Regions from separate parts of the Peribacillus sp. 05N428 genome, predicted to be linked through region 3. Evidence: predicted binding sites of a transcription regulator. Region 3 holds the regulator's gene; each other region holds the start of a gene.
What was found. Region 3 encodes LexA, which represses DNA repair genes until DNA is damaged. Its sites were predicted from a motif close to CGAACATATGTTCG; they were not measured.

Region 1 (6,019 bases), on a different contig from region 3:
TGTACTATGTTCCTTATATCCACCCCCATCAATATCAAAATCCTTATAATGTTAATGTGCCAATGTGTAACTATATAAGAAGTCCTGATTATGGATGTGTTAATAATGCTAACCACTTGGGTTTTTTACAATCATCAAACGGAAGAAATAATATTGAGGTTAAAGATTATGGAACAAAACCATTTGTAGTAAATATCAATGAAGCTACGAAACAAAATACTACCTACCGCACCGCATTATGGACAGGAAAACATTTGCAAGTTACATTGATGAGTCTTAAAGTTGGTGAAGATATTGGTTTAGAAATGCACCCTTACGTTGACCAATTTTTACGTATTGAACAAGGTCAAGGGGTTGTTCAAATGGGTAATAGACAGGATAATTTAAACTTTGTAAGAAACGTCTATGATGATTATGCAATAATGATACCTGCTGGCACATGGCATAATTTAACCAATACTGGTAATACTCCGCTAAAACTTTACTCGATATATTCTCCTCCTAACCATCCATTTAGTACTGTTCATATTACCAAAGCAGATGCATTGGCTGCGGAAGAAGGGCAACGGTTATGGCAATAGGATCCAAAATACTTCAGCAAGTGAAATGAAGAAAAAGAGCAAAAGAATATAGATAGGGTATGCGATACATTGAAAAGCCCTTACTCGCTTTGAGTAGGGGCTTGGATTTTTTGAAGCACTGTTAAAGGTGTTGTTGTTTTTCTTAATGAACTAAAGGGGCAGGTTAGCTCTATAATAATAGACACAGTCCGACCTATTTGATCGAACTGTGTTTATTACTATGGCTCTTAGAAATTATTTCACTACAAGGACAGGACATTTAACTCGTTTAACCACCTTATGGCTCACACTACCTAATACCATTTCTTGAAGTGAATTTAATCCTCTGCTACCTATTATAACTAAATCAAATTGTTCTTTATTTGCATAATCCACGATGGAAGGACCTGGTTCACCGTACAACATTTTTATTACATAGGACATATTATTTAACTTTAATTGCTCTTCAGCAGGCAGGAGTTTCATTCTTCGAGAAAGTTCTAATTCTTCTTTCCCAGAAGAATGAAGGATGTCTTTTTTGGACTTTGAGATATCTACCACAAAAACAGCTTCTATCTGGCATTCACTGGACAATGAAGCAATTTTTATAGCCTCTTTTGTTGCTCGCATTGAATTTTCTGAACCATCTAATGCTAATAATATTTTCTTATACATTATTTCACCTCTGAAAATAAATTAGTGTGCTGGCATTTTTTTATTGGAATCATTATATATAGCTAGTTTATCTACAATCTTTTTACTAGCAGAATCTAGACCTTTAATTGTAACGCTGTTATTTTGTTCACGATATTTAATGACGACTTTATCGATTGCACCAACTGCTGAATCATCCCAAATGTGAGAATTTGAAAAATCTATTACTACGCTACGGTTTTCGACAGTAAAATCAAACGAATTGACAAACCCTTCAACAGAAGCAAAAAATAATTGACCTTCTACATTAAATAATAATCCATTTTTGTGTTCTTCTTTAGCCACTTTTATTCGTGATATTTTAGCAACAAAGAAAATAGCACTTAGGATAACCCCAGCAATGACACCTTTTGATAAATCGTGGGTTGATACAACAATAATTACAGTTACAAGCATTACAGTAGCATCACTTTTTGGTGCTTTTCGTAAATATGAAAACGAAGACCAATCAAATGTGCCAATGGATACCATAATCATAATACCTACTAAAACAGGCATTGGAATTTGTACAACTAAATCGCCTAATACAATAATTAAAAACATTAAGAACAAACCAGCAATAAGGGTAGAAAGCCTTCCACGTCCACCTGATTTTACGTTAATAACGGATTGGCCAATCATCGCACATCCAGCCATTCCACCAAAGAAACCCGTAATGATATTAGCGATTCCTTGTCCTCTAGCCTCTCTGTTTTTATTACTATCTGTATTCGTCATATCATCAACAATTGATGATGTGAGGAGTGTTTCTAATAAACCTACGATAGCTAAAGCTAATGAATAAGGGAAAACGATCGCTACTGTTTCAAATGAAATAGGTACATTTGGAATAAAGAAATCAGGTAATGACCTTGTAATAGCACCTAAATCACCAACTGTCCGTAAGTCCAAGTTTCCATAAATTGCAACAACTGTTAAAGCGATGATGGCAATTAATGGGGCTGGGATGGATTTAATAAATCGCGGCAATACATAAACAATGACTAAAGTTATAGCCACAAAAACGTACGTCATATTGGAAATACCTAAAAAATGAGGTACTTGAGCCATAAAGATTAAGATGGCTAATGCATTTACAAAGCCAATCATAACAGCCCTTGGAATGAACTTCATTAATTTCGCTACTTTAAAAACACCAAAAATAACTTGGATAACCCCTGTTAAAATAGTAGCTGCGAGTAAGTAGTTCAACCCGTGTTCTTTTACTAAAGGAACCATAAGCAACGCCATCGCTCCGGTTGCAGCAGAAATCATTCCAGGTCGTCCGCCAACAAAAGCGATAATTACGGCTATACAAAAGGAAGCATATAACCCGACCATTGGATCTACACCAGCTATAATTGAAAAAGCAATTGCTTCTGGAATTAAGGCTAATGCGACAACAATTCCTGCCAGTATATCGCTCTTAACATTTGAAAACCATTCTTTTCTCATTTTTTCAATCAATTTTTCTCACACCCTATATATTTATTTATGAATATAACCACAAGTAGAAATTCAATAAAAAGAGTGTAGCACCAATCGTCCCAAAATGGAACCTTTTTAATACTTTTAATTTAATTTTTATTTTTTGGAGAGAACTAATTAATGGTATGATGTAATGGAAAGATCATTAATATTCAATTAGGAGAAAATATAATGTTAATAGGGTATACAAGACCATATTACGAGGATTTAAACTGTGAAAACCAATTGGATCTGTTAAAAAACTCGAAGTGTGAAATTATTATAAATGAGGAACACTCTTCACCTAAAAAAAGAATCCAATTAAAAAATATGATAAAGAATTTACAAACAGGTGATGTCATTATTGTGGCTAATCTCTTTACACTTGCTGATTCTACACGACATTTAGTGGAGCTACTGGAGGAAATAGAGTCAAAAGGTTCCTATCTTCATTCGCTTACGGAACAGATTGATACTAGGAAGAAAAATAGCTATTCCTTTCTTACGATTGCCCAACATTTAGTTGCATTTCAAAGCAATGTAATAAGTGAAAAAACAAAAAAGGGACTAAATGAAGCGAAACAAAAAGGGAATATTGCAGGTCGTCCACGAAAACCTGATGAAAATGTGCAAAGAGCAATTGATATGTACCAAAGTAAAAAATATACGTTAAGTGAAATTAAGAATGAAACAGGTATCAGTAAATCTACTTTATATCGTTATTTAGAAAACTAGTGCGTTAGCTCCATAGGGCATAAAGGAAGACCACAATATGTGGTCTCTTTTATTTGTCCAAAAAATCAACATTTCTCTATCCTGAACTTATTTAGGGAAGGAATTTTTTTCTGCCTTTTACGAGAACGTTTGTTCGTATATAATGAATGTAAAGGAGGGATTTTTCTGATGAGTACAATTCGTGATAGAGGGCTCGTTAAATGGCAGGCAGCATTAATTATGCCAGAACATAAAGCTTTAAATAAAAAAAAAGGTGAGGTTGATTATTTTTTAAATAAAAAACCTGTCCTTGATGAATACCAGGTTGAAGAGTTTGAAAACAACATTCATTATGCAATGGAATATCATTTACAGATAAGATTTAGATTACATAACGAGGGGAATCCACAAGAATTGTATGGTTATTGTGTGTACATTCATCCTGTCACGAAAGAATTACGAATCCAGAAGAAAGATAGCTCCTTTGAGAAAATCCAGTTTGATGAAATTATTGATGTGGTCGTAGAGGATTAAAATAAAAAAGCCCTTTCTCAAACGAGAGGGCTTACCTATGAATGCTTTATAGAGATGAGACATTCTGCTTTTTCAATAACTTTAATCCCTGTTTAATGGTCGCTTTTCTTATGTTGTGTTGCCTATTTAACGTATTTTCGATATCTGAATCTCTAAACCAATTATTATCATATATAGATTCAGCAGTTTCTTCATACTCAAATAAATTATTGAAAAGATAAAATAAATTATGATCAGATTCACTTGAAAAATCATAATAATCTATATATAAATACTCCTCTGTAATGCTAAATAGGTTATGAATTAATTTGTACTCTTTATAAGAACAAAATGATGTATAACTTGAAATGAAATGTTTATTTTTAATTGCTATTATTTTTAAGATTTTATATAAAAAATCATTTCTATTAATTGGTTTATCTTTTTCAACCAATGAGAAATGCCCAAATTTATAAAGCTCTTCTTCCCAAAAACCTTTCCTGTTTACTATATCTAAAAGTTCTTCTTCATCTACTTTATAGTTCGTAGTTTCAAAAAAAATACTGAGAGCAAATTTAATTTCTTGTGACAACCGATTCAGTTCAAGATTGAAAAGATAATGCCTGTTGACATCTCTTCTCCTTTCATATTCAATCCTTAAGAAATCTATTAAATAAATAGCCAAAATAGTATTTACTAGCCCTGGAATATATTTTGCTGTATATTCAGCTATGTTGAAAGATTCCCCTGTATAATTCAATAAAGTTATTAGTATTAGTAATACAGCCCCTATATACCACGTTTCCTTTATTCTTTTTATGAATCTTTTAATTAGCCTAAATACCTTTCTTAAATATAATACACAAGTAAAAATAAATAGAATTAAGTACGATTTTAATATATTGAATAGACCTTTAGGTATCTTTTTAATAAGATTCATATATTCTCCTTAGAGCAATTTGGATATTTATTATGTTGAAAAAAGGCAAATCAGCTTAAAGTTCTAACTTTCTCAACTAACTCCGTAATATCATTATCCTCGTTATAAATCACTTGATCTATTCGAAAATCCTCACTAGCTGCATAGTTGTTTTTAATCTGCAGAATCCACTCGTTTGCCGCAATTGCTGCTGTCCAATCGGGTTCTTTTTTAAAGTCAGAACTTAACACAGGAAAGCTTCCACTCTGTAAAAATTTATTTCCTTTTGAATGTAAGTAAACTTTGATATTAATATTCATAGTTTTTCCCTCAATATTTTTGTAATTAGGAAATTTTTAAATAACGAAAGTCCCTCTCATAAAGTAAGGGGCAATATATATTATTTCAATTTTACAATATACTTTCCGACTTGTTCAAAAGTATTTTGATCTATCGCTGTAAAAGTAACATCATGAGTATCATTGTCTAATTCATATGCTGCCACATATTCAACACTTTTGCCAGGTAGTAAAGCGTTTGAACCGGCATTATCTAAATCAACCATTTTGTTGTATGTCTCAATATCATCTTCACTTCCGAAAGCATCAAGAAAATGATAATTTTCACTTAAATCAATTCTTGATGTTCCATTCTCTTGCTGAGCCAGTAAACTCATGAGAGTATCATCTGGAACAATATCTTTATCTTTCGTTTTATTTGTAAGTGTAAAAGTGACAAATAACCCTGGATTAGCTTCCAGTGGACTTTGGATAACTTTAGTTTCAGATATTGCTAAACTAAAATCTTCAGTTTCAACGGATCCGTTCTCAAACGATATAGTTGGTTTAGTGGTTTCCTCAGTTGCAGTTACAGCTGTTGTTGTTTCGTTACTACTGCTTTTATCTTGAGTATCCAAGTCCTTCCCACAAGCTGTAAGCAAAATCATAACAAATAATACAACAAATTTCTTTTTCATTCTTCATCCTCCTCATATAAAGCATCGACCTTCACGCCTAATAATTTAGCTAATTTAAAATCACTTGTTAATTGTATGATAAATTTCCTAGTTTATCCAGTTAATCACAAATGTAAATTAAGAAGGATTAAAGAGAGTAGTTAGATAATCAATCCATAAATTCAGTATCAAAGTAAA
Region 2 (6,019 bases), on a different contig from region 3:
AGTGAATAAAGATAAAACAAGAACAGCCACCAGTAGAATATTTATTTTCTTCATTTTTCCCCTCCGGTTAATAATTTACCATGTGTAACCGGAAAAATGGGAATATGGGAATATGGACACGATTTTTATTTGTGGTAAAAAAAGGGAAATATCGTCTAGGCTTATGTTTAGGGAAAATGATCCTGGGTATTTATGATTAATCTCTTGAATTAAAATGAAAACCATTATTTTAAAGAGTCAATCACTAAAAAATCTATTCCTCTCAGAAAAGAGTGTGAAGTTGGCATATATTAAAGGAGCAGGCTGCGTAGAAAGTTAGTATTACCAACAAAATATTTTGTTAAAGAGATTGTTACTGTTTTTTTAGGATTTGTACAATTTAAACGTTGATTACCCCCCCCAGGCACTCGCTTTCCGCGGGCGGTCCGAGAGCCTCCTCGGCGCGTTTGCACCTTTTGTTCCAACCAACTTTGTTTTAAAATTTAGATAGGAACCCTTTTGGCTACAAATTAAACCATGCAAATAAAACATTGCATGGTTATCATAAGAAATTAGGGATGGGTATAAGTTTCCTTAATGATTGGCTCCTTAATACATAATATGAAAGACACCGATGATGTATCTTTTGTTCAGTATTTCACAAATGGTTTTGTTTTTCTGGAAGTTCTTTTTGCTTTATACGTTTAATATAAAGGGGGTGTTACTAGTAGATAATACTAGTTATGGATATGCAATTAACATCTTTCTCAATAACGTTGTACTGACACTAAAATGATAGTTTAGACGTATAGTTATAATAGATGAATGGAAATTAAAATGTCGCTTAATAATGAACAAACGGGCCAGCCTTTTAATCGTTAAGGACATTTTCGTCGAAACTGTTGCCTTAATTCAGTAAGCAGTAAGTGCAAACGGCTTGTGTAACAAGAAGAGGAGAAGCGGCTATGGCAGTCCTCGGTTCCTATAATAGGGAAGAGGATAGTATACCATACCAGGCAGCTTCGACTTTCTGCCGTTTAATCATCAAGAACGAAGGCGATGCTATGCATACAGCAAACTTTTAATGAAGGATGCCATAACTAGGGAACTTGAAGTAACGCAGTTAAATGTAAAAGGTATTTTCAGAAGAAGATATTATCTATCTGAAATCTGAAATCCATGGCAGACATTTCATCCGACATGATAGAGCTTGATCCAATAGCATGGGCTTTTTAAGCGTCCCATCGTCCTAAAGGAATTTCCATTCATTCGATGCAGGGATTGGTTGATGGCAATCGATCAGGGCAAATCATGGGATACGTGTTACATTCTGCGGCGGATCATGATATTGGTTACTTTTACATCGATTTGTCGAAGCTGACTGTTTTCCTATCCTTTTCTTCAATATGATGAGTCGATCATAACGGGTGCCACTCCAACCTTTGTCATGGAGCATGTAATTAACTTTCATTTAAGGAATCTTAAAACTAAAATTGTTAGGATATTCAGTATGCACTTGATTACATAGGTTATGCCTTGATCGAAAAGTAATCTTTCACGGAGATGACTCCATGGTTTGAACTAGCCAATTAAATTATGATGTTATGGAATATTCAAACAGGGGAATGGAGGTAAGTGAGTCTAATCGATCTTGATCATGAAAGACTCCCTTACCTTTATGCCAGGAGAGATGCGGTGCTTTTTTATGGTCATCCTTTTTACGTCCAAGGGAATTTGTATCCTTCCGGAAGGCTCCGTTGTAACCCGTTAATCCCTTGAGGGTTTTTTTTCGAAAAAGTAATAACATAACAAGTCTTCGGTTTTGTTGCGAAGGCGGGGATTGAAATAATTATGATGTTCCTCGTATCCTTTATATAAAAAACAATACATCGTGAAGGATTCATCGCGTTTGATTTCACTAACCTTAATATTCTCTTTGCGCAAATAGCGCCGTACCTCGGCAAGTTCGTCTTGAACCACTTTTAAAATATGTTCGACTAGCTCCGAATAGGGCCTTTTTAATTTAAACGGACTAATTTCGATGACCTTGAGATCCCGGTTTAAGACTGTAATAACCATAGGGAGGTAGATGGCTTTTTCAATCATATTTCGGTCACCTTCTGGAATGCGGGTCATCATGACCGCCCCTTTCTAAATAGCGCGTTTTTAATACTAATATGTATCTTCCGTAAAAATAAGAACATTTGTTCCGTTTTTATCCTAATGTATTTTCAGTGGTTATGCAAGCAGTTTTGATAAATCTAGAAATATTCGTTAATAAGATTATGTTTTCCGGAGATAGGGAAAGTATGAAGATATATGGATAATAATTCTTGCAATTTCGGGGGAAAGTGATATATCTAAAATAAACGGTTTTTAATAAGTTTATGCTGCTTTGATGGCAGCATGTCGAGGGAGATAATTATGGATTTGGATACTATACGTGAGTGGTTTACACTTGATCATATATCGGCACTTATTCAGCAATATCGCTCATTCGGTCCAATTCCCGGGATCTTACTGCCGATGCTGGAAGCTTTTTTGCCTTTTTTGCCCTTAGTGGTGTTCGTGCTTGCCAATGCAACGGCATTTGGTCTCTGGTGGGGGTTTTTATTTTCTTGGATTGGTGCGGTAGCGGGGTCCTTTTTGATCTTTTGGATTATTAGAAGATATGGTCAAATGAGGTTTTTCCGATTTTTGCAAAAGCATAAACAGGTGCAGAGGTTGATGGTTTGGGTTGAGAGCCATGGATTCGGGCCTTTGTTCATATTGCTCTGCTTCCCTTTTACACCTTCGGCTATCGTTAATATCGTTGCAGGGCTATCAAAAGTCAGTACCCTGCAATATGGACTTGCAGTAGTTGGAGGGAAGGCGGTGATGATTTTTACGATCAGTTTCGTAGGTTACGATTTAGTATCATTGATTCATAAACCTGTGCGAACGATCATTATCGGAATCGTCATCTTTATCCTATGGTATGTGGGGAAAAGACTGGAAGTCCGGTTAAATAAAAGCATGAAGAGAGAAGAAGGGCAATAAATTAATATATAAATGCAGTAGGGGTTGAACTAGATGGAAAAAACAAACAAGAATTCTTTATCCGATTGGATAAAACCAGCGATGATAGCTTTTGTTATTTACATCTTAATCCGTACATTTCTCTTTTCAAGCTATGATGTTGAAGGAAAGTCGATGCAGCCGACCCTTGAAGATGGAAATAAACTTGTCGTGAATAAAATCAATTACCAGATTCATGATATCAACCGTTTTGACATTATTGTTTTTCATGCGAATTCACAAGAAGATTATGTTAAGCGGGTTATAGGGGTTGCAGGTGACCGTATTCGTTATAAAGATGATTGGCTATACGTAAATGGTGAGAAAGTGGATGAGCCTTATCTTGAGAAATTCAAGGAAGGTTTCCCAGGACAGGATTTTACAGGTGATTTTACATTAAAAGAATTGACGGATATGACCAAAGTTCCGGAGGGCAAGCTTTTTGTCATGGGTGATAATCGTCTTGAAAGTGCTGACAGCCGTCACTTTGGTTATATACCGGTAGAAAATGTTGTCGGTAAAGTGGATGTTCGATATTGGCCGGTCAATGATTTCAATTTTAAGTTTACAGGTGAGTGATTGTGAAGCCCGAGTATGATGCGGGCTTTTTCTTTTGGGGAAAACGCGAACGTACGGTTGGTGTTTTTTTAAGGGAAACGGTAAAATAATAGAAGGTAAATCTAATTGGAAACAGAAACCTAGTCATAAAGACGAAAGTATTTCTGGTATGATGGATCTAGATATTATGTTGTAAGGGGGAAAAGAGATGTCACTCCGTTTTTTACTGGGAAGATCGGGTACAGGGAAAACTTCGAATATATTGGACGAAATCCGCTCTAAATTGGCAGAAGATCCCGAAGGAAATCCAATTATCTACCTCGTTCCTGATCAGATGACGTTTCTATCTGAATATAAATTAATTAAAACACCAGGCCTTGCCGGAATGATCCGGACACAGGTTTTCAGTTTTAGCAGGCTTGCTTGGCGCGTTCTTCAGGAAACCGGGGGGATGAGCCGGCTGCATCTGGACAGTGTTGGCGTTAATATGCTGATACGGAAGATCATGGATGATAAAAAGGAAGAGTTAAAGATGTTCAGTCGATCTGCTGATAAGCAGGGGTTCATTGCACAGATGGAGCTAATGCTGGCTGAGTTCAAGCAGTATTGCATCCAACCTGATGACATTCAAAACTATTTGGCTGAAACCTCACAGGCCGGCAGCGGCATTCAGGATAAACTGCATGATCTTGAATTGGTCTATCAGGCTTTTGAGGATGAAATGGTCAATAAATATTTAGACTCCGAAGATTATTTCACTTTGCTGATCGAAAAAATGTCAGAGTCTTCATATATAAGGAATGCGGATATATATATCGATGGTTTTTATAGCTTGACTCCACAGGAATTATTGATTGTTGAAGAAATGATGAAGCTGTGCAGGAGTGTAACGATCTCGCTGACGTTAGATCAGCCCTACAGGCAATATGCTCCGGATGATTTGCAATTGTTCAGGCAAACGGGAAACCTTTATCATCACCTATATCAGGCTGGATTGAGGAATGGCATACCGATTTCAGAAGATCGAATCTTAAAAAGATCGGAAAGGTTTGGAAAGAGTCCGGGGCTGAATCATCTGGAAACTTATTTTTCCATTCGTCCTGCACGAACGTTTGAGCAGTCACCTGATGTAACGATCGCCCAGGCAGTTAACCGCAGAGCTGAGATTGAAGGAGTTGCCCGGGATATCTTGTCGCTGGTCAGACAGAGACAGCACCGTTTCCGTGATATTGCGATTTTAGTCCGTAACGGGGAAGCATACGCAGATATTTTACAAACCGTTTTTCGGGATTATCAAATTCCCTTGTTCGTCGATTCCAAGCGGACGATGCTGAATCATCCTCTGATTGAACTGATTCGTTCGACTTTGGAGATCATCAATGGCTATTGGCGTTATGAACCGGTATTTCGTGCAATCAAGACAGAGCTTCTATTTCCGCTGCAAAAAAACCACGATCGGATGCGTGAACAGGTAGATAAGCTGGAAAACTATGTGCTGGCACGCGGCATTAAAGGAAGCGGGTGGACGTCCAAAGATCGTTGGACCTACCGGCGATTCCGCGGTCTGGAACTCGAGGACCGGAACCAAACGGATAAGGAAATGATGCTTGAGCAAGAGTTGAATGAAATGAAGCAATTATTTACCGAGCCCATCTTGAAGCTATCAAAACGGGCTAAAAAGGCTGCTAATGGCAGGGAATTGTGTGAAGCCCTTTATCTATATCTTGAAGAATTGCATATACCGGAAAAATTGGAAAAGCTGAAACTGGAGGCAGAAGAAGCAGGTGATTTGGTATCGGCAAGAGAGCATGAGCAAACATGGAATGCGGTTGTCGACCTATTGGACCAATTCGTTGAACTGCTGAGCGGGGAAGAGCTTTCCATGAAACAGTTTGCGGTAATCATTGAAGCTGGTCTGGAGTCTCTTGAATTTTCTTTGGTACCGCCGGCAATTGACCAAGTATTAGTCGCTAATCTAGATTTATCCCGCCTGGATGATGTGAAGACAGCTTTTGTTATCGGTTTGAACGAAGGGGTTCTGCCGGGAAAAGCTGTATCTGACGGGATATTTTCAGATAGTGATCGTGATGTGCTGCTGGCTGGTGGACTTGATGTTGCCCCAAGTTCGAAAGTGCGCCTGCTGGATGAGGAGTTCACAGCGTACAAAGCATTCACTACGCCTGCCGAGGCCCTTTATTTATCATATCCGCTTGCCGATGAGGAAGGGAAGGCGCTTTTACCTTCATCCTATTTGAAACGGGTAAGGGACGTATTGCCTAACGTTTCCGATGTGTATTATATGAACGATCCGTCCGATCTGCCTGCAGAGGAACAGGTGAAATATGCAGCGAATCATGATGTGGCCCTTTCGTACCTGGCTGCCCAATTGCAGCTGAAGAAAAGGAACTATCCAATCCATTCACTA
Region 3 (6,019 bases):
AATTAGGCTCTCCAGCAGGGATATTTCCGTAGACACCAATTAATCTTACATTCTTTTCATTTAGGAATTCCATTCCAGGATTATTTCTAACGATAGGCGCTCCTTCAATGAGGTGGGATAGCGGTATTTCAAAACAAGTGGACATCATGCTCAATTTATCCATTAAAGGTTTATTCCGTCCGGATTCCCAAGCTGATACTGCCGTAGGAGCTACTTTTAATACATTTGCCAAATCTTCTTGTGTCATTTTTCTTTCTTTTCTTAACATTTTAATCCGTTCACCAATGTGCATATTTCTTCACCTCTTACTTGAATATACACTATGAGTGAAAGTGAGTAAACGTAAAGTGCGTGAATTTTGCGAAAAATTGTTGGTAACTATACTTCAAGTGTGATATTATTTTTTTAGATAGGTGGTGACAAGATATGACAAGCGTTAAGTTCACACTTAAACAAGCCAGGAAGTATAAAGGATTAACTCAAGATGAAATGGCTAAAGTGCTGAAGATGGCCAAGAGGACTTACATTGACTATGAGCAATATAAGATTCCTTTGCGAATCGATAAGGCTTATTTATTTGCTGAATGTGTAGGGTTCTCGATTGACGATATCATTTTTTTTGACCCTGACCTACACTTCAAATGTAGTTGAAAGTTCAATTGTACCAAGCATTTCCTCAACAGATTGGCCATTTGAATCCATAAAATCCTGACTTCCATAGGACAAGATTCAAGTAACGATGGAAAGAAGGGGAACAAAGAGGAAAGGGAAATTAATTCTTTTGAAGTTGCATAGGAGCTGCTGACATTAGAACATTTGTAAAATACCTGTATGTAGTAAAAGGTGTACAAATCCAAACTTCTTGTGAAAATATACGATTGATACAGTGATTCCAAAAATGTCAGCCAATTGCTGTGAAAGAAAATTATTTACTTAATGTATAGGGCGGACTTCTAAACACCATGAATAGGAGCAAATGGACAATGGCAAATTCGAAGGAAAAGTTAATCTGGATGAACAAGCCCTTATCCTTTGCAGGATAAGGGCTTGTACTCTATTTTCGTGAATTGGCAGCATGTTTTCCTCTCAAAGCACGTCTTCATAAAATGAAAAAGACCCCATACCTAAATGAATGGAAGGCAAATCTTCATACTTTTTCTCCATTATCAATAAAACTTCTTCTAGTTTTTTTCTCCCATCTTTATGAAGATAGCAGGTAATGGTATGCAAAAGTACAATTATATATTAATGAAGGCTAAAGAAGGCTATGGAAGGAGGGCATTGATAATTGGATGAGTTCAAAAAAATTCCAGATGATATTGGAGGAGATAACCCTTGAAAAGGAATGTAATCAATTATGTCGTTTTTCTTGTCCTCATTCTAACTCTATTAATTATGGCAAAGCCAGACATTTCCTCAGCAGGAAAATTGAAACCGCCCTCCGAAACTTTCAGTCCAGGGGATTGGTTTCTTGGAGGTATTCCTCCCAATCTTGATACAAACAAACCACCAATCGTGTTTGTACAAGGGAAAAACGGCAGTTCAACCAGCTGGTATGGTGAAACGGAATATCATGGCGTCAATGATATGTATACCAAAGCGTATGAAGCAGGCTACCAAACGGTTTTTGTTCAGCTTCATGATTCAGCTGGAAATGGATCAGTGAGCCAATATGCCAATGGAAGGCTATTAGCTCAAATGCTTTCAGAAATCAGTAACCATTTCGGGGGCGAAAAAGTAAATATTATAGCTCACAGCAAAGGGGGCCCAGACACCCAAGCGGCTCTAGTCCACTATGGAGCACACCAATATGTTGGAAGGGTGATCACTTTAGCTTCCCCACATCATGGTTCTCACCTAGCTGATTTGGCTTATAGCTGGTATGCGGGCTGGCTTGGTTCCTTATTAGGTCAAAAAGATGAGGGAACTTATTCTTTACAAGTTGGTAAAATGGCTGAATTTCGTTCTGTCACGGATAACCATGTTAACTCTCGTAAAAACTTGTATTTCACTGTGGCAGGTATGAACAGAGGCCCGGTACTATCAGCCTTATCAATGGGGGGACAATATTTATCATCATATGGGGAAAATGATGGACTGGTGAATGTATGGAGTACAAAAATACCCTATGCAACACATTTATTTACGGATCCCAACTTTGATCACGACAATATTCGAGTTGGCTCAGCTGTATTTTCAAGAATTGAACCCTATTTAAAAAGCACATCCACCACTGGGATTCCTGCATATCATGTCAATTATAAAGAACGAGTTGAAGATGATGTCATTACAACCGCACTCGCTCAAACCGTTCTGGGTGATGTCCTGAAACAAAATGTCTGGGTCGAACAAAGCTTCCATGTAAATGAAGCGGCCCCAGGTAATATAAGCATATATACAGCCTCAAATGATGTCGAGGTTGAATTGATTTCTCCATCCAATAAAAAGTATTCACCTTCCTTAAAGGTCCATTCAGCCAAAAATGAAACTTCCTTTTTTAATGGTGCAACCATCCAATCATTCTACAGAAATAACCTTGAAATTGGTGACTGGAAAGTACGAATGAAGACTAAATCGCCAAAAGACGCCTTCCTGTTCACAGCCCAATTTAACGAAAAGAATCCCATTACATTAAGTATGGCCGGTAAAGTTAAGCAAAAAGATGCAAAATTTTTAATAAAGAATCCAATGAATGATAAAAAAAGACCAATCAGTACAACATTTTTGGTTCATCTGATAGATGAAACCGGTAATGAAATTAGTGAAAAAAACTCAATTAAGGCAATGGATACTGAAAATTTTACTGGCACCCTTCCAGAAGTACCTAAGTCAGGTGTTTATAATGTAACAATAGATGTTAAGGAAAAAAATGTGGATGGTACCGAAAGAACCCGGACGCTGATTCGTTCGGTCTATATTGAGAAATAGCGAAATGCCTTCTCTTAGTTGAGGAGGCATTTTTTTGATGAAATATGAGGTAGGTGCGAAATGGTACGGGTAACTAGGGAGATGGTAATTCCGCCAATGTAAACAGCCGTACTCCTATATAAAAGTATTAATTCAACGGGTGTTAGGTGGATATATTTAGGAGTGAGTTCCCTGGAAATAAAGATTTATGCTTGGTAATGAAAGATCTAATGAGCAAGGAAACATTCATTAAGCAAATTGCTCCTTATGGCCAGAAAATTAAACAGGACATATTGGTGGAATGACTTGGTCGATCTAACCTTATTAAAGTGAACCAAAGGTTAAAAGTGAAATTAATTGTAAAGGGGGGATTTTAAACCCTCTTTTTTTTATTTCAATGAGCTTTCTTCCAAAGTACATATTACCAGAAAGGCGATGGTCTAACTTTCATCCGTTATAAAGGATGTTTAATTTCCCATGAAACTAGATTCTATTAAAAAATATTTCAATATCTACTCTTCCAAATGCATATTGAGAGAATTCTGGACATAAATTAAACAAACAAAAAAAGCGCGGGAAGCGCTTTTAGTGTATTTGTCTATATAAGCCTATTACTTTTCCAAGTATCGAAACATCTCGTAAAATAATTGGTTCCATATTTGAGTTCTCAGGCTGAAGCCTTATGTAATCCGGTTCCTTAAAGAATCGTTTTACAGTGGCTTCATCATCTTCCGTCATCGCCACGACGATATCTCCATTATTGGCACTGCTTTGTTGTTTCACGATGACATAATCTCCATCATGAATTCCTGCTTCAATCATACTTTCACCCATGATTTCCAGCATGAATACATGGTCATCATGTGGAACCATGCTTTCGGGAAGCGGAAAGTATTCTTCAATGTTCTCAATAGCTGTTATCGGCATGCCCGCTGTTACTTTTCCAAGTAACGGCACGTTCACGACATTGGCTTTGGGAATATTGTTCGCTTCCTCCAAATTCATTATTTCAATGGCCCTTGGCTTGGTTGGGTCACGTCTAATAAGGCCTTTACTTTCCAGGCGGGATAAATGTCCGTGTACTGTTGAACTTGATGCAAGTCCCACTGCTTCGCCAATCTCCCGTACGGAAGGCGGATACCCTTTTTGGCGAACCTCTTCTTTAATGAAATCAAGAATATCTTGCTGCCGTTTTGATAGTTTTGTCATTTGTGCACCTCTTCCCCAATGTTCTTTGCTACATTATAGCATGGCCCCCATCTCTATACAAACATAAGTTCGAATTTTGTTGTTGACTGAAACAAACGTTCGTATTATAATTTGATCATAACATACGAACGAACATTCGCTTTGGAGGGATTATTATGAAAAAATTATACAAAAATTATATTTATACGATTCTATTAGCGGGATCAGTATTCATCTTTTCAATTTTATTCTCTTGTACATTGAACAATGATCAAAAAAAGGATTTCCTTTCTATAGAAGTAAGCGAAGGTGACACCCTATGGGGAATTGCCGAAGAATATGAAGAAACAAATTTGACAAAAAAAGAATTCATTGGTTGGATAGAAGAGAATAATGGAGTCAGTGCGGATTCGATAAAACCTGGACAAATCATTGTCATACCGGTTAAAGGGGAAGAACTTGTCCAGAATTTGGCCAGTGAGCAGTAAGTAGTAAAGGTAGGGTATTATGAAGGCGGTAATCTATTGTAGGGTCAGCACCGAAAAAGAGTCACAGGAAACATCATTGGCAAGGCAGGAAGATGAATTAGTCAAATTGGCTGAAAAGATGGATGTGGAAGTTGTCTCCATTATAAAAGAACAGGCAAGTGGTTATGAGTTGAATCGGGATGGCATTTTTGACATGCTCGAACTATTTAAAACCAAAGAAGCTGAAGTCCTTTTAATCCAGGACGAAACAAGACTGGGAAGAGGGAATGCCAAAATAGCCCTTTTCCATGTCATCCTTAAAGAAGATGTGAAAATTTATACGCTCTCACACGATGGGGAGCTGGAGTTATCGGATTCGGATGCCATGGTCATCCAGATAGTGGGCATTGTAGAAGAATATCAAAGGAAACTACATAATCTTAAAATAAAGCGCGGAATGATGAGAGCCGTTGAAAAAGGGTACCGTCCTCAAAAAAATCTTCACAACCAAAGGAATTCCACTGGAAGGGACCGTATGGAGATTCCTATTGAAGAAATTATTAAACTGCGTGCCAATGGGTTGACATTCTCAGAAATCGCAGCCACATTAAGGGGCTTTGGATACAATGTATCTAAGGCTACTGTGAACAGGCGTTTTCTCGAACATCAAATGAATACAAAGGAAAGTAAATCATAGAACTTGTAATTTCGCTTTTTTTTTAATACCATGACAATATCCGCAGATTATGAAGGAGCGAAATTATGTTATCAAAAGAAAAAATAGCCCGTATAAATGTACTTTCTAAAAAGGCAAAGGCTGAAGGCTTGACGGAAGTTGAAGCGAAAGAGCAAACCCAATTGAGAAGTGAATATTTGGAAACATTCAGAAAATCCATGTCCGACACGTTGGAGCATGTGAAAGTCGTGGATCCAGAGGGTAATGACGTCACTCCTCAAAAGATAAAAAATATAAAAGAAAAACGAAATTTACATTAATGCTTGGATTCCTCTGATGGAACATTCCATTTGAGGATTCTTTGGCATTTTGGAGTAAAAAGAGAGTGCATTCATGTATGTATTCTCCTATTTAGTTTAATCTAAATAGGGGCTTCTCTTATTTCTAGAAAATTTTAATATTGAGGCAGTAAATAGTGATTTTAGTTGTGATATTATGCTTGTCACTATAATATAAAGAGGTACATTACAGGAAGGGATGTTTTTACAATATGTTAGATAAATTAGATGCACTTTCTATCAATACGATTCGTACATTATCAATTGATGCAATTGAAAAGGCTAATTCCGGCCATCCAGGTATGCCAATGGGGGCAGCGCCAATGGCGTATAAACTATGGACCGAATATATGAACCATAACCCGAAAAATCCAGATTGGTTTAATAGAGATCGCTTTGTTCTTTCAGCTGGACATGGTTCTATGCTGTTATACAGCCTTCTT

Region 1: AC1DIV_RS15245 (YolD-like family protein) is a predicted target of LexA. The motif match lies at 3,578-3,591, and genes of this name have one in related genera.
Region 2: addB (helicase-exonuclease AddAB subunit AddB) is a predicted target of LexA. The motif match lies at 3,662-3,675, and genes of this name have one in related genera.

The regions. Positions count from the first base shown of each region.
Region 1 covers NZ_JBFTMS010000015.1:26,639-32,657, forward strand. Annotated here, with positions in the region: gene AC1DIV_RS15225 (cupin domain-containing protein) at 1-581, shown strand, start outside; gene AC1DIV_RS15230 (universal stress protein) at 816-1,235, opposite strand; gene AC1DIV_RS15235 (SulP family inorganic anion transporter) at 1,257-2,708, opposite strand; gene AC1DIV_RS15240 (recombinase family protein) at 2,913-3,455, shown strand; gene AC1DIV_RS15245 (YolD-like family protein) at 3,624-3,968, shown strand; gene AC1DIV_RS15250 (hypothetical protein) at 4,015-4,887, opposite strand; gene AC1DIV_RS15255 (hypothetical protein) at 4,938-5,186, opposite strand; gene AC1DIV_RS15260 (DUF5067 domain-containing protein) at 5,267-5,842, opposite strand; gene AC1DIV_RS15265 (helix-turn-helix domain-containing protein) at 5,991-6,019, opposite strand, start outside.
Region 2 covers NZ_JBFTMS010000022.1:17,842-23,860, forward strand. Annotated here, with positions in the region: gene AC1DIV_RS18835 (ComEC/Rec2 family competence protein) at 1-54, opposite strand, end outside; gene AC1DIV_RS18840 (YhjD family protein) at 1,747-2,115, opposite strand; gene AC1DIV_RS18845 (TVP38/TMEM64 family protein) at 2,404-3,018, shown strand; gene lepB (signal peptidase I) at 3,052-3,615, shown strand; gene addB (helicase-exonuclease AddAB subunit AddB) at 3,803-6,019, shown strand, end outside.
Region 3 covers NZ_JBFTMS010000014.1:63,084-69,102, reverse strand. Annotated here, with positions in the region: gene AC1DIV_RS14855 (LexA family protein) at 1-292, opposite strand, end outside; gene AC1DIV_RS14850 (helix-turn-helix transcriptional regulator) at 427-651, shown strand; gene AC1DIV_RS14845 (esterase/lipase family protein) at 1,396-2,928, shown strand; gene lexA (transcriptional repressor LexA) at 3,493-4,116, opposite strand; gene yneA (cell division suppressor protein YneA) at 4,272-4,583, shown strand; gene AC1DIV_RS14830 (YneB family resolvase-like protein) at 4,603-5,259, shown strand; gene AC1DIV_RS14825 (DUF896 domain-containing protein) at 5,325-5,558, shown strand; gene tkt (transketolase) at 5,789-6,019, shown strand, end outside.